Regions from separate parts of the Lysobacter yananisis genome, predicted to be linked through region 1. Evidence: riboswitches for the same ligand, from Rfam matches in the RefSeq annotation. Region 1 holds a riboswitch; the other holds the start of a gene.
The links. A riboswitch is a leader RNA that binds a small molecule or an ion and turns the genes downstream of it on or off. The one in region 1 is predicted to bind glycine.
Positions count from the first base shown of each region.

Region 2: it holds a riboswitch for glycine, as region 1 does, so the genes downstream of both, RDV84_RS05775 (trimeric intracellular cation channel family protein) here and gcvP (aminomethyl-transferring glycine dehydrogenase) in region 1, are expected to answer to the same signal.

Region 1 covers NZ_CP133568.1:5,909,062-5,916,174, forward strand. Annotated here, with positions in the region: gene RDV84_RS24430 (siderophore-interacting protein) at 346-1,254, opposite strand; gene RDV84_RS24435 (multidrug effflux MFS transporter) at 1,528-2,790, opposite strand; gene RDV84_RS24440 (VOC family protein) at 2,890-3,321, opposite strand; glycine riboswitch at 3,558-3,657, shown strand; gene gcvP (aminomethyl-transferring glycine dehydrogenase) at 3,866-6,724, shown strand; gene RDV84_RS24450 (DUF2846 domain-containing protein) at 7,031-7,113, opposite strand, start outside.
Region 2 covers NZ_CP133568.1:1,362,220-1,369,332, forward strand. Annotated here, with positions in the region: gene RDV84_RS05765 (MFS transporter) at 1-1,097, shown strand, start outside; gene RDV84_RS05770 (uracil-DNA glycosylase family protein) at 1,267-1,845, shown strand; gene RDV84_RS05775 (trimeric intracellular cation channel family protein) at 1,847-2,452, opposite strand; glycine riboswitch at 2,611-2,715, opposite strand; gene RDV84_RS05780 (hypothetical protein) at 3,001-3,381, shown strand; gene RDV84_RS05785 (ABC transporter ATP-binding protein) at 3,454-4,185, opposite strand; gene RDV84_RS05790 (hypothetical protein) at 4,182-5,168, opposite strand; gene RDV84_RS05795 (kanamycin nucleotidyltransferase C-terminal domain-containing protein) at 5,432-6,250, opposite strand; gene RDV84_RS05800 (EF-hand domain-containing protein) at 6,469-6,846, opposite strand; gene RDV84_RS05805 (hypothetical protein) at 6,947-7,113, opposite strand, start outside.

The DNA.
Region 1 (7,113 bases):
CGAAAGCCGGAATCCATTTTGATGTGTTGCTTTCGCTCTTATCGATGTGTCGTGTGACGACAAGCCACCATCAAAAGCTTTCGTCCGCAAGCGGCCGAGCTACTTTCTTTTGTCAGCGCGACAAAAGAAAGTAGCCAAAGAAAAACGCTTGTTTTAGGTCAAAAGCCACTAGGTCCAGCACCTTTCGCGGGGATGCGCCGTAAGGGGCATCCATGCCCCTACGGCGCACGCGCGCATCCATGCGCGCGCCCTCCGGGTCTGCGGAACAGGGCCGTATGCACGATTGCGACCAAGCAAAAGCAGAGGCGAAGGCCAAAGCAACGCATGCCGCAGCCTCACCCTCCCTCAATCCAACACCCGCCCCTTGCGCCAATACCCCATGAAACTGATCGCCGACTTCGCGAACCCGCGCTCGCCGACCAGATGCCGCCGGATCGCCATCACCGCTCCCGCCTCGCCGGCGATCCAGGCGTAGAAGCCCGAGGCGGTCGCCGCCGCCTGTTCCCACAGGATCTCGCGGTCCACATCCACCTCCGCCAACGCCTCGCCGCCCTCGCCCGCCTGCGCCGGCGTCAGCTGCGCCGCGCGGATCGCTTCGACCAGGCGCGCGCCGTAGTCGGCCGGGGGTTCGTCGCGCCGTTCGGCGCGCGGCAGCCAATGGATGCGCATGTCGCCCGGGCCGACCAGATCGACCACGTCGGCGCGCAGCGGCACTTCGATGTAGGCGCGCACTTTCGGCGGGCGCGGCTGCGCGGCCAGCGATTCGAGGATGCCGGCCACCGCCGGCAGCGCGGTCTCGTCGGCGATCAGCAGCACCTCGCGCACGTCCGCCGGCGGGCGCCATTCGACCCCGCCGCTATCGTCCTGGCTGGCGTGCGGCGCCAGCAGCAGCACCCGGTCGCCGGGGCGCGCGCGCAGCGCCCAGCTCGAGGCCGGACCGCTGTCGCCGTGAGCGGCGAAGTCCACGTCCAGTTCGGTCGCGTCCGGCCGCAGCGCGCGGATGGTGTAAGTGCGCATCGGCGCGCGCTGGGCTTCGTGCTGGTCGCGGTAACGCGCGTACCAGTCCTCGCCGCGCGGCACGCTGAGCTCGCCGGCGGCGTTGGGGAAGAAGATCTTGATGCGCTGGTCCGGCCCGAAACTGCGCGCCTGCGCCAGCGACGGGCCGGCGAAGACGAAACGCAGCATCGACGGGCTCAGTTCGATGCGCTCGCGCACCGAGACGTCGAACAGGTGGAAGGGAACGCGTTGCGCCATGGCGGTTGCTCCTGCATGAGCGAATGCACATGGCTGGGAGCGCGTGGCGCGGCCTGGCTGCCGGTGCGGCGCCGTGCGCGCCGCGGTGGCTACAGCTTAGTCCCCGAAGCCGGGCATGGGCTTGCCGGGCTTGGCCGGTGGCCGGTATCCGAATGCAGGAGCGTCGCAAGCCGCGACTGCGGGGTTGCCCGTTTGCGCCGTAAGCGACGGTTCGCGGTCGCGCCGCGCGCCGCTTTTGCAGAAAACGACCGCCACGGCAGCACGACCTGACGGCTACAACGAATCCTGCGGCTCGATCACCACCGCGTCCTCGGGCACGCGCGCCACGCGGTTGCGCGACACCCAGGCTTCCCAGCGCCAGAACAGCCACCCCACCGCGGTCAGGCCCGAGGCCGCCACCGCCAGGTGCAGCGCGCTGTCGCTCAGCAGCGGCGAGATCACCCCGGCCAGCAGCGCGTTGACCACCAGTCCGGCGAAGGCCTGCAGCGAGGACGCCGAGCCACGCTGGTGCGGGTACATGTCGAGGATCGACAAGGTCACGATCGGGAACACCAGGGCGATGCCGAACGCGCCGATGCACATCGGCGCGACCGCCCACGGCACCCGCGGCGCGTCGGTCCACAGGTTGTAGCCCAGGTTCAAGGCGATGGCGAGCGCGCAGCAGGCGAAGCCGATGTCGACCAGGCGGTCGCCGCTGACCTTGCCGGCCGCGCGCCCGGACACGAACGAACCGGCGACCATGCCGCCGATGGTCGGCACGAAGAACCAGGCGAAGTCGCGCTCGCCGAGCTTGAGGATGTCGAGCACGAACGCCGGCGCCGAGGCGATGTACAGGAACAGCGCGCCGAAGTTGAACGCGCCGACCGCGGTCAGGCGCTGGAAGCGCGGGTTGAGGAAGATCGCCACGTAGTCGCGCATCAGGCGCTTGGGCTTGAGCGCCAAGCGCGCCTGCGGCGGGTGGGTTTCCGGCAGCAGCAGCGCCACCGCCGCCCACAGCGCCACCGAGAACGCGACCAGGAACCAGAAGATCGCCGGCCAGTGCGACCAGCCCAGGATCCAGCCGCCGATCACCGGCGCGATCGCCGGGGCGATGCCGAAGATCATCATCACCTGGCTCATCAACCGCTGCGCGTCGTCGCCGTGCAGCAGGTCGCGGATGACGGCGCGGCCAACGATCAGGCCAACACCCGCCGACAGCCCTTGTACCGCGCGAAAGAAAAGCAAAGTAGGCAGATCCGTGGCCAACGCACACGCAGCCGAAGCCAACGTAAAGACCGCCAACCCACCCAAAATCACCTTCCGCCGCCCGATCGCATCCGACAGCGGCCCATGCACGATGCTCATCAACGCATAAGCCACCAGGTACACGCTGATGGTCTGCTGCATCTGCAGCTTGTCCGCGCCCAGTTGCGCGCCCATCGCCGGAAACGCCGGGAAGATGGTGTCGATCGAGAACGGCCCGAACATCGCCAGCCCGCCCAGCAGCAGGGCCAGGCGGCGGATCGGGATCGGCGTTTTGGCGGCGTCCGCGCTCATGCGGCCGCGCTCGGGCAGGTCGGGCTCTGGCCAGCCCGGCTCATCGGGTCTGCGCTCATCGGGTCCGCGCTCATCGAATCTGCGCTCATCGGCCCGCGCTCAGGCCGCGACCGGGGCGTCGGGCGGGCCCTTGAGCTCGACCATGTTGCCTTCCGGGTCGTACAGGTACTGCGAGGGACCCTCGCCCTCGGCACCGTAGCGCGAGCCGAACTCGCCGATGCGCGCGCCGTGGGCGGCGAGGTGCGCCGCGATGGCCTCGCGGTCGAACGGCTCGGCGCGCAGGCACAGGTGGTCCATGTTGCGGCCCTGCTCGCCCGGCGCGGCGCCGCCGAGGCGGCCGATCTTGCCCTCGACGTCGACCAGGTCGATCAGCGAGTCGCCGGCGCGCAACTGGACCAGGCCGATCTCGTCCTGGCGCCGCTCCACGCTGCAGCCGAGCACCTCGCAGTAGAACGCCACCATCGCGGCGGTGTCGCGCACGCGCAGCACCACGTGGTCGAGTTGCAGCAGGCGGAACGGTCGCGCGGCCATGGCCGGGCCTCATCGCATGAATGGGGGCCGACAGCATACTCCCGCGCGGTGCCGCCGTTATCGGCCCGAGTTGCTCGGATCTGTCCGCAAGCCCCTGTAGGAGCGGCGCAAGCCGCGACCGCGACACCCCGCCTACGGCGCAATCGGCCGCCCCGCGGTCGCGGCTCGCGCCGCTCCTACAGGAAGCCCAGGCCACTCCCCCGCCCCTGCCCGCCAACGGCTATAATCCCCGCTTCGACCACGCGGTGGGAGAAGCGTCCGCCCCGGGCACCCCGGCCGGCCGCTGCCGAAGGCGCAACGCCCGTAATCGCTCAGGCCCCAGACCGCCGCGTGTACAAAACTCTGGAGAGACCGCCCGGCCGCAGCGGCATCGCGGACGGAACCGGCGCCGAAGGGGCACGAAGCGAGCGCGGACAGGAGCGGCCCCAGCGGCCCCCCTCCCCCAAGCGGCCTGCGCCGCAGCACGCTTCCAAACTCTCAGGCAAAAGGACAGAGGGGCGCCTCGCGTGCGGCACCGCACGTTGCCTTAGGACGCCCCCTGCCCATGACTCATTCGACCCTGCGCGATCTCGAGCACCACGACGCCTTCATCGAGCGCCACATCGGCCCCAACGACGCCGAAATCGGCCACATGCTCGAGCAGGTCGGCTACGCCTCGCTCGAAGCGCTGACCGACGCCATCGTCCCCGGCTCGATCAAGTCCCCCCAGCCGCTGGCCCTGCCGCCGGCGATCGGCGAAGTGGAAGCGCTGGCCAAGATCCGCGCCATCGCCGCGAAGAACCAGGTGCTCCGCAGCTTCATCGGCCGCGGCTACTACGGCACCCACACCCCCAACGTCATCCTGCGCAACATCCTGGAGAACCCGGCGTGGTACACGGCCTACACGCCGTACCAGGCGGAAATCTCGCAGGGCCGCATGGAAGCGCTGATCAACTTCCAGACCATGGTCGCCGACCTGACCGGGATGGAGATCGCCAACGCCTCGCTGCTCGACGAAGCCACCGCCGCGGCCGAGGCGATGACCCTGGCCAAGCGTTCGGCCAAGTCCAAGTCCGATACCTTCTTCGTCTCGAAGAACGTGCATCCGCAGACGCTGGAAGTGCTGCGCACCCGCGCCGAGCCGCTGGAGATCCAGCTGCTGGTCGCCGACGACAGCGAGGCCGCGAGCGCCGACGTGTTCGGCGCGCTGCTGCAATACCCCGACACCTTCGGCGGCCTCGGCGATTACCAGGCCACCGCCGACGCGCTGCACGCGCGCGGCGCGATCCTGGCCGTGGCCAGCGACCTGCTCGCCCTGGTGCTGCTGAAGTCGCCGGGCGAATTCGGCGCTGACATCGTCGTCGGCAACACCCAGCGCTTCGGCGTGCCGTTCGGCTTCGGCGGTCCGCACGCCGGCTTCATGGCCTGCCGCGACGCCTACAAGCGCTCGATGCCGGGCCGCCTGATCGGCGTGTCGGTCGACAGCGACGGCAAGCCGGCCTACCGCCTGACCCTGCAGACCCGCGAGCAGCACATCCGCCGCGAGAAGGCCACCAGCAACATCTGCACCGCGCAGGTGCTGCTGGCGGTCATGGCGAGCATGTACGCGGTCTACCACGGCCCCGACGGCCTGACCCGCATCGCCCGCCGCGTCCACCGCCAGGCCGCGATCCTCGCCGCCGCGCTGCGCCAGGCCGGGGTAAAGGTCGCCGACGGCTTCTTCGACACCCTGCGCATCGACGGCGTCGACGCCGCCGCGATCCACGCCCAGGCCCGCGCCGCGCGCATCAACCTGCGCGAGATCGACGCCGGCAGCGTCGGCATCAGCCTCGACGAAACCGTCACCCGCGAAGACCTCACCGCGCTGGCCGGCCTGTTCGGCGCCAAGCTCGACATCGACACGCTCGACGCGTCCACCGCCGACGCGATCCCGGCCGCGCTGCGTCGCGCCTCCGCGTTCCTGCAGCACCCGGTGTTCAACACCCACCACAGCGAACACGAGCTGCTGCGCTACATGCGCTCGCTGGCCGACAAGGACCTGGCGATGGATCGCACCATGATCCCGCTGGGCTCGTGCACGATGAAGCTCAACGCCACCGCCGAGATGATCCCGGTGACCTGGCCGGAGTTCGGCAACATCCATCCGCTGGCGCCGGCCGATCAAACCACCGGCTACAAGCAGCTGATCGACGAACTCGAAGCGATGCTGGTGGAATGCACCGGCTACGACGCGGTCAGCCTGCAGCCCAACTCCGGCGCGCAGGGCGAATACGCCGGCCTGCTGGCGATCCGCGCCTACCACCGCTCGCGCGGCGAGGGCCATCGCGACATCTGCCTGATCCCCGACTCCGCCCACGGCACCAACCCGGCCTCGGCGCAGATGTGCGGCATGACCGTGGTGGTGACCAAGACCGACGCCAACGGCAACGTCGACGTCGAGGACATCCGCCGCAACGCCGAGAAGTACAGCGACCGCCTGGCCGCGATCATGATGACCTACCCGTCCACGCACGGCGTGTTCGAGGAAGAAGTCGTCGAGATCTGCCAGATCATCCACCAGCACGGCGGCCAGGTGTACACCGACGGCGCCAACATGAACGCCCTGGTCGGCGTGGCCAAGCCGGGCAAGTGGGGTTCCGACGTTTCGCACCTGAACCTGCACAAGACCTTCTGCATCCCGCACGGCGGCGGCGGCCCGGGCGTCGGCCCGTGCGCGGTCAAGTCGCACCTCGCGCCGTTCCTGCCGAAGACCGTCGACGGCGAAGGCGCGGTCGGGATGGTCAGCGCGGCCAGCTACGGCTCGGCCAGCATCCTGCCGATCTCGTGGATGTACGTGACCCTGATGGGCACGCAAGGCCTGCGCAAGGCGACCCAGGTCGCGCTGCTCAACGCCAACTACATCGCCAAGCGCCTGGAACCGCACTACGAGACGCTCTACACCGGCCGCAACGGCCTGGTCGCGCACGAGTGCATCCTCGACCTGCGCCCGCTCAAGGACGCCACCGGCATCAGCGCCGAGGACGTGGCCAAGCGCCTGATCGACTTCGGCTTCCACGCCCCGACCTTGAGCTTCCCGGTCGCCGGCACGCTGATGGTCGAGCCGACCGAGAGCGAATCGCAGCACGAGCTCGACCGTTTCATCGACGCGATGATCCAGATCCGCGAAGAGATCCGCGCGGTCGAGGACGGCCGTCTGGACCGCGAGGACAACCCGCTCAAGCACGCCCCGCACACCGCCACCCAGGTCAGCGCCAGCGAGTGGACCCGTGCCTACCCGCGCGAACTGGCCGCGTTCCCGCTGCCGTCGCTGAAGCTGCAGAAGTACTGGCCGCCGGTGTCGCGCGTGGACAACGTGTATGGCGACAAGAACGTCATGTGCGCCTGTATTCCGGTGGATGCGTACAAGGAAGAAGTCGAGGCGTAAGTTTCGGCGGCTCGCGCGAGAACCAAGGCCCCGCATCTGCGGGGCCTTTTTTTGGCGTTGGGAAACCGGCCGGCGACGCAGCTGTGGTTTCGCGGTCGCGGCGTGCGCGCTCCTGCAGGGGCTACGTTGCGGCATCGCCTAGCTGTAGGAGCGGCGCACGCCGCGACCGCGACCGCGACCGCGACCGCGACAATCGATTCACGGCGTTCCGAACGCCCGAAGCAACGCTCCAAACCGCCCGCACGCGCAACGGAAAAGCCCCGCATGCGCGGGGCTTTTCCATTCCTCGAACCGCGACCCAGCCGCTTACTTCGAGCGTTCCTTCAGCTTGGCCGAAATCGCATCGAAGTCGGCCTGCGTGGCCGGCGACAGGTTCGGCCGCCCCGCCA
Region 2 (7,113 bases), 1.6 Mb from region 1:
CGTTCGAAGCCTGGGGCTGGCGCATTCCGTTCTGGGTCTCGGTGATCCTGCTCGGCGTGTCGGTGTGGATCCGCATGCAGCTGGCCGAGTCGCCGCTGTTCCAGCAGATGAAGGCCGAAGGCAAGACCTCCAAGGCGCCGATCACCGAGAGCTTCTTCTCCAAGAACGGCAAGATCGCGTTGCTGGCCCTGCTCGGCGCGACCGCCGGCCAGGCGGTGGTGTGGTACGGCGGCCAGTTCTACTCGCTGTTCTTCCTGACCAAGACGCTCGGCATGGACCCCAACCAGGCCGACATCTTCATCGCCATCGCGCTGGCGCTGGCGACCGGCGGCTTCATCTTCTTCGGCTGGCTGTCGGACAAGATCGGACGCAAGGTGATCGTGCTCGGCGGCTGCCTGATCGCGGTGGTGACCTATTTCCCGGTGTTCAAGGCGCTCACCCACAACGTCAATCCGGCGCTGGAAGCCGCGGTCGCCGCCTCGCCGGTCACTGTCACCGCCGATCCGGCGCGCTGCGCGTTCCAGTTCGACCCGGTCGGCAAGGCCACGTTCAAGCAGTCCTGCGACGTGATCAAGTCGGCGCTGGCGAAGAAGGGCATTCCGTACCAGAACGCGCCCGGCGCGGCCGGCAGCGTCGCCACGGTCAGCATCGGCGGCACCGTCCTGACCAGCTTCGAGGGCGAAGCGCTCGACAGCGCCGCGTTCAAGAGCCAGTCCGAAGCCTTCGGCAAGCAGTTGACCGACGCGCTGGCCGCCGCCAGCTACCCGGCCAAGGCCGACCCGGCGCAGATGAACAAGCCGATGGTGATCGCGCTGCTGACCTTCCTGGTGCTGTTGGTGACCATGGTCTACGGCCCGATCGCGGCATGGTTGGTGGAACTGTTCCCGACCCGCATCCGCTACACCTCGATGTCGCTGCCGTACCACATCGGCAACGGCTGGTTCGGCGGCTTCCTGCCGTTCACCGCGTTCGCGATCGTCGCGGCCACCGGCAACATCTACAGCGGCCTGTGGTATCCGGTGGTGGTGGCGGCGTTCACGGTGGTGATCGGCGCGCTGTTCCTGCCGGAAACGAAGGATCGCGATATCACCGAGTGATGGTTTTCGCTTCGCATCACTGCGCCGGCCTTCGGGCCGGCGCAGTTTTTTGGGGAATCGGGAATCGGGACCGGCTACGAGCCACCGCGCCCCACCTACCGTCACCCCCGCGAAGGCGGGGATGAAGAGCGCGAAGAAACGAATCGCGAACCCGAACTACCATAAGCCGATGCAGCCCCTCCCCACCCTGCTGCGCGACATCCGCGCCTGCACCCTGTGCGCCGCGCACTTGCCGCACGGCGTGCGGCCGGTGTTGCAGGCCAGCGCCACCTCGCGGCTGTTGATCGCGGGGCAGGCACCGGGGCGCAAGGTGCACGAATCCGGGATTCCGTTCGACGACGCCAGCGGCGAGCGCCTGCGCGATTGGCTGGGGCTGGATCGCGCCACCTTCTACGACGCCGCGCGCGTGGCGATCGTGCCGATGGGGTTCTGCTATCCCGGCAAGGGCAAGTCCGGCGACCTGCCGCCGCGGCCCGAATGCGCGCCGGCGTGGCAGGCGCAGTTGCTGCCTCACTTGCGCGAAGTGCGGCTGACCCTGGCCATCGGCCAGTACGCGCAAGCCTGGCACCTGCCGGACGCCGCTACGTTGACCGAAGCGGTCATGGCCTGGCGCGAGCGTTGGCCGCGCCTGCTCGCGCTACCGCACCCGAGCCCGCGCAACAACCTGTGGCTCAAGCGCAATCCGTGGTTCGAACGCGAACTGGTGCCGGCGCTGCGCGAACGCGTCGCTCAGGCGCTGGCCGAATGAGTCACTGGTAGACGAACTTCGGCATTTCCCATTCGTAGCGGATCGCCAGCAGGCGCACCGCGAAGCCGCCGCCGAGGCAGGCCAGCACCGCGACGTTCTCGGCCACGCCCAGGCGCAGCAACCCCAGATACGCCATGCCGGTCAGCAGCGAGATCACCGCGTACAGTTCGCGCTGGAACACCAGCGGAATCTCGTTGCACAGCACGTCGCGCAACACGCCGCCGAACGCGCCGGTGAGCATGCCGGCGACGACCACGATCGCCGGCTGGTGGCCGGCTTCGCGCGCGACCGCGCAGCCGATCAGGGTGAACGCGATCAGGCCCAGCGCGTCCAGCCACAGGAAGGTACGGCGTAAATAGTGCAATTTCTTCGCCAGGAACGTCGCCGCGAACGCGGCGCCGACGGTGTAGCCCAGGTACTCGGGATGGCGCACCCAGCCCAGCGGATAGTGGCCGAGCACGATGTCGCGCAGCGAGCCGCCGCCGAGCGCGGTGACGCAGGCGATGATGACCACGCCGAACAAGTCCATGCGCCGGCGGCCGGCGGCGAGCGCGCCGGTCATGGCTTCGGCGCTGATGGCGATGAGGTAGATGATCTGCAGCAACACGTGCGGGTCTCCGGCAAGGATCGGGAAACCGCGGCGGCGACGGAGACGGATGCGCGCGGACGCCGCGCCGCGGAGCGGACGCAGGCGGACGGCGGGACCGCGCGCGCCGGAGCGCGCGCAGCGATGCGCATCGGTTTCCGCAGCCTCGGCCGCGGCGCCGCTCCCGCTGTCCTTTTACCTGAGAGTTTGCGCGGCGCCGGCATGGCCGGGCCGCTTGCCCCTTCGGTGGGCCGTCGAAGCGGCCTCTCTCCAGATCGGCGATGTCGTTGCAGTGGTCGGTCCGGCGAATCCGATCCGGCGGATCGGGTTCGGCGAACCGGGCCTGAGCGATTATGGGAGCCTGCGCCTTCGGCGGGCGGCGGCCGTGGGCCGGCGCCTCTCTTCTGCGAACGGCGGCATGGTAGCAAGCCGGCGCGACGGCACGAAGCGCACCGGGAATCCAACCGCGTCGCCGCAGCGCGCGCGACGCCGCAGCCGATCGCCGCGGATTTGACTGCGTCCATCGCCGGCCCTACTTTCGCACGCGACGCCCCCGCCGGACCGATGCCGTGACCCAACTGCCGTTCGCAGACGCCGAGTCGTCGCCGTTCCAGGGTTGGCGACGGGTGTTCGTCGCCGGGGCGCAAGTCGCGCCGCGTTTCCTCGACGAACGCGGCGCCTACCGCTACGGACTGTTCGAACTGGCGGCCGCGTCCGTCGCCGAACTCGAACGCGAGCTGGTCCAGGCCGATCCCTCAAGCGCGCTGAATTTCGCTGTCATCGACACCACCGCCGCGGACTGGTCGCCGCAGCGAACCGGCGCGTTCCGCCAGGATCTGGACTTCTATCTGTTCACCGGGGCGACGGCGCAGGCCCGCGACGCGCTGCGCGAGTACCTCGACGCCAATGCGCCGGTCGCGGTCTTGTGCATGGCCACGCCGTTGGGCTGATCGCCGCGCCGCGCTGTCGCGCCGGGGAACTGATGCGGCATCGGCGCCAATGATCCGCCGCGGCGCTCCGCGTCAATCGCCCGCCAACGCGTCGATCATCGACTGCTCCAGCGAGCGCGCCGGATCGGCGCGGATCGCATCCAGTTCGCCGGCGTCCCACTGCCGCCGCAGACGCCCGTCCACCAGCAACGCGGCGCGGGTGATGAAGCGCTCGGCCACGTCCAGCGAATGCGTGGCCAGCAACACCGCCACCCCGCGTTCGCGCGCCAGCGCCTGCAGGTGGCGCTTGAGCGCGTAGGCGCTGAGCGGGTCCAGGCCGTTGAGCGGTTCGTCCAGCACCAGCAGCGGCGGTTCGCCGAGCAGGCCCAGCGCGATCGCCAGTTTCTGCCGCGTGCCCAGCGAGTACTGGCCGATGCGGCGGTCGAGCATCGGCTGCAGCGACAGCGTCGCGCACAGCGCCAGGGTCGGTTCGGGAATCGCGTCCAGGCCGCGCGCGCCGGCGAACAGGCGCAGGCATTCGCGGCCGCTCAGCAGCGGCGGCAGCCGCGCCGGATCGACCGCGAAGCCGAGCGCGCGCTTGGCCGCGAGCGGGTCGCGGTCGAGGTCGTGGCCGCCGATCAGCACCCGCCCCGCGCTCGCCCGCAACAGGCCGGCCAGGCAGTGCAGCAAGGTGGTCTTGCCCGAACCGTTGGGGCCGATCAGGGCGGCGAAATCGCCCGGCGCCAGGGCCAGGTCGATGCCGTGCAGCACCGCGTGCTGGTCGTAGCGGTGGTGCAGGCCTTGCAGTTCCAGGGCTGGACTCATCGGCGCGCCCCCGCGCGCAGGGCCGCCAATGCCGGCAGACACAGCAGCGCGACGGCGACCAGCCACGCCGGCGCGGCGCGCCAGCCCAACCCAAGCAGGCCCGCGCCCAGCGCCGCCAGCGCGCAGGCGCAGGCGAACGCGAAGGCCGGATAGCGCCAGGCCGCGCGGGCGAAACCGCGGCGCGGCACCGGCAAGGCCGCCAGCGCGCGCGCGGCGGCGACGCTCGCCGCGGCGCAGGCCTGCGCGAGCAGGCTGAACCAGGCCAGCGCGGTGGCGATCAGCAACACGCCGGCGCCGCTGGCCAGCGCGGTCGAGCCCGGCAGCGCCATCAGCACCGCGCCGATCATCCAGGCGTGGCCGCCGCGGCGCCAACGCAGCAGCGCCTCGCGCCGCTGCCAGTCGCTCAGGTGCGGCAGGCGCGCGTCGTCGAGCCAGCGCAGGCCGAACAGCGGCTCGCGCGCGCCTTCGCGCACCCGCTGCGCCGGCCGGCGGCGCTGGTGCAGCGCCGCCGCCAGCCCGAGCGCGACGCCGGGCACGAGGCCGGCGGCGAGCACCGCGAACGCGGTGCGCAGGCGCGCGCCGTCGCCGCCGAGCGCGAGCAGCAACGCGGCGGTCGCCGACAGCGCCGCCGCGACGCCGAGCGCGGCGAGCAGGACCAGGGTGCGGGCGATGCGCGCCGGCGCGATCGGCGCGGCCGCCCACCAGCCGTGGCGCAGGCGGTCGTCGAGCGCGCCCAGGCGCGCGCGTGCGCTGGCATAGGCGCAGGCCAGCGCGAGCAGGGCGAACGGCAGCGGCAACTGCGCGATCAGCCTCGGCACGGCGGCCGGCAGGGCGGCGGACTCGCCGCCGAACGCGCGCAGCAGCGGGCCGGCCGCGGCGATCGCCGCCAGCATCGCCAGACCGCCGCGCCAGCGCCGCCAGCCGCCGCCGCGCAGGGCGGCGAGGCGGGCTTCGCGCAGCCAGGGATGGAACAGGGGCGGCATGCGGCGAGGGTAGCGCGGATGGGGAGCGCGGCGAGCTGAGCCGAAAGCGTCGGGCCTGAAAGGCCCTCCCACAACAGCCCAAGCCTCGGCCACTGCGGGACGGCCTTGTTCTGGTCTTGTTCTAGCAGGACGTTGTTCTAGCAGGACCTTCGCTATGGGAGGACCTTCGCTATGGGAGGACCTTCGCTGCGGGGGCTTGTCGTGGGAGGGCCTTCAGGCCCGACGCTTTCCTGTCCGCCGCAACGAATCCACCCGCCAGCCCCTCAGCGCTCGCCCGCCACGCAGCGCCGCTGCAGCGCATCGACCAGCGCGACCTCGTGCGCCCAGGCTTCGACCCCGGTCCAGGCCCGCTCCAGCGCCGCGACCAGCACCGCCTCGTCGCCGAGTTCGCCGCGCGCGACCAGCCGGTACAGCTCCACCGCGCCGTCCGGCCCCGGCAGGTCGGCGGCTTCGTCGAACATCGTGCCGGCGCTGGCGTAGACGTGGCGCTCGGCCAGGCCGACCAGGCAGGCCAGGTGCACGGCGAATTCGCCGGCCAGCAGCGCCAGCGGCTTGCGCGCGTAGCGGTTGCGCAGCTTGCCGACCAGTTCGTACAGCTCGCCGACCACGATCTCGGCCATGGCCCGCTCCACCGCCGCGTCGTCGGGATGCGCGGCCAGCGAGCGCAAGGTCTCGAACAGCGCGCCGTGGTCCGGCGCGATCCACAGCGCGCGCGCGTGCACGAACTGGCCGTGGCTGATCGGCCAGGCCTCGTCGACTTCGCGCGCGAACGCTTCCACCGCGCTGCGCGACATCAGGTTGACCTCGGCCTTGCCGCGGCCGTGCACCCACTCCAGCGATTCGTCGAAGTCGGCGCCGAACGCGGCGTCGTCGAGCACCGCCCACAGCTCCAGGTCCGAATACGGCCCGTCGCTGTCGCGCGCGGTGGAGCCGTACAGCGCGACCGCGAGCAGGCGTTCGCCGAAGCGCTGGCGCAGGCGTTCGAGGATGAGGGCGACGAGGTCGCGGCGTTGCTCGGAACCGACCGATTGCGGTCCGGCGAACAGGGTGTCGAGTTCGCCCTGGGGCAGTGCGTAATCCATCGCGACTAGGTACCACGCGCATCGCGCGCGCGGCAATTGCGCAATGCGGGCGTTGCGACGCGGCTTGCGCTTGCGGTGGGATGGCACGCGCATCGCGCTGCGGTTCACGCCTGCAGGCGCGGCGCGAGCCGCGACCGCGACGCCGCGCATACGACGCAAACGGCTACCCCGCGGTCGCGGCTCGCGCCGCGCCTACAGGGGGATAGCCACCCACGCAGTCATTGCGGCGGCGAGGCCAACTCGCGCGCGTCGAGGAAGCCGTCGCGATTGCGGTCCTGGCGGGCGAAGCGTTCGGCCAGGGTCTTGCGGTGCGCCTCGCGGGTCAGCGGCGCGCGCGCGCCGCGGCCGCTGGCCGGCTGTTCGGACGCGTCGAGGACGCCGTCGCGGTTGGCGTCCATCGCGTCGAAGGCGTAACTGAGCCAGTCCTGGTATTCCAGCAGCGACACCCGGCCGTCGCGGTCGGCATCCATGCGCGCGAGGTAGTCGCCGGTGGAGGCCACCTCCTGCGCCGACGCCGGCAGGGCGCACAGCGCGAGCGCGAGCAGCGCGGACGACAGCCGCGCGAAGGCGGGCGGACGGAACGTGGGCAGGCGCATGCGCGCATCCGCGAAAGGACCAGCGCGCAGCCTGCCGCGCGCGGGCGCGGCGGGCAAGCGCCGCGCGCGGCCGGCGCGCGCGGCGCCGGCCGCGGCCGCGTCAGCTGTCGTCGACGCAGCAGCCGAAGCGGGTGCCGCCGAACTGGCAGCCGGACTTGGGCGCGCAGCCCTCGGCGTACTTGGTATCGGCGTGGACGGCGCCGAAGCCGATGCCGGTGGCGAACAGCACGGCCAGCAGCAAGGCTCTGGCGCGGCGGGTACGCAGGT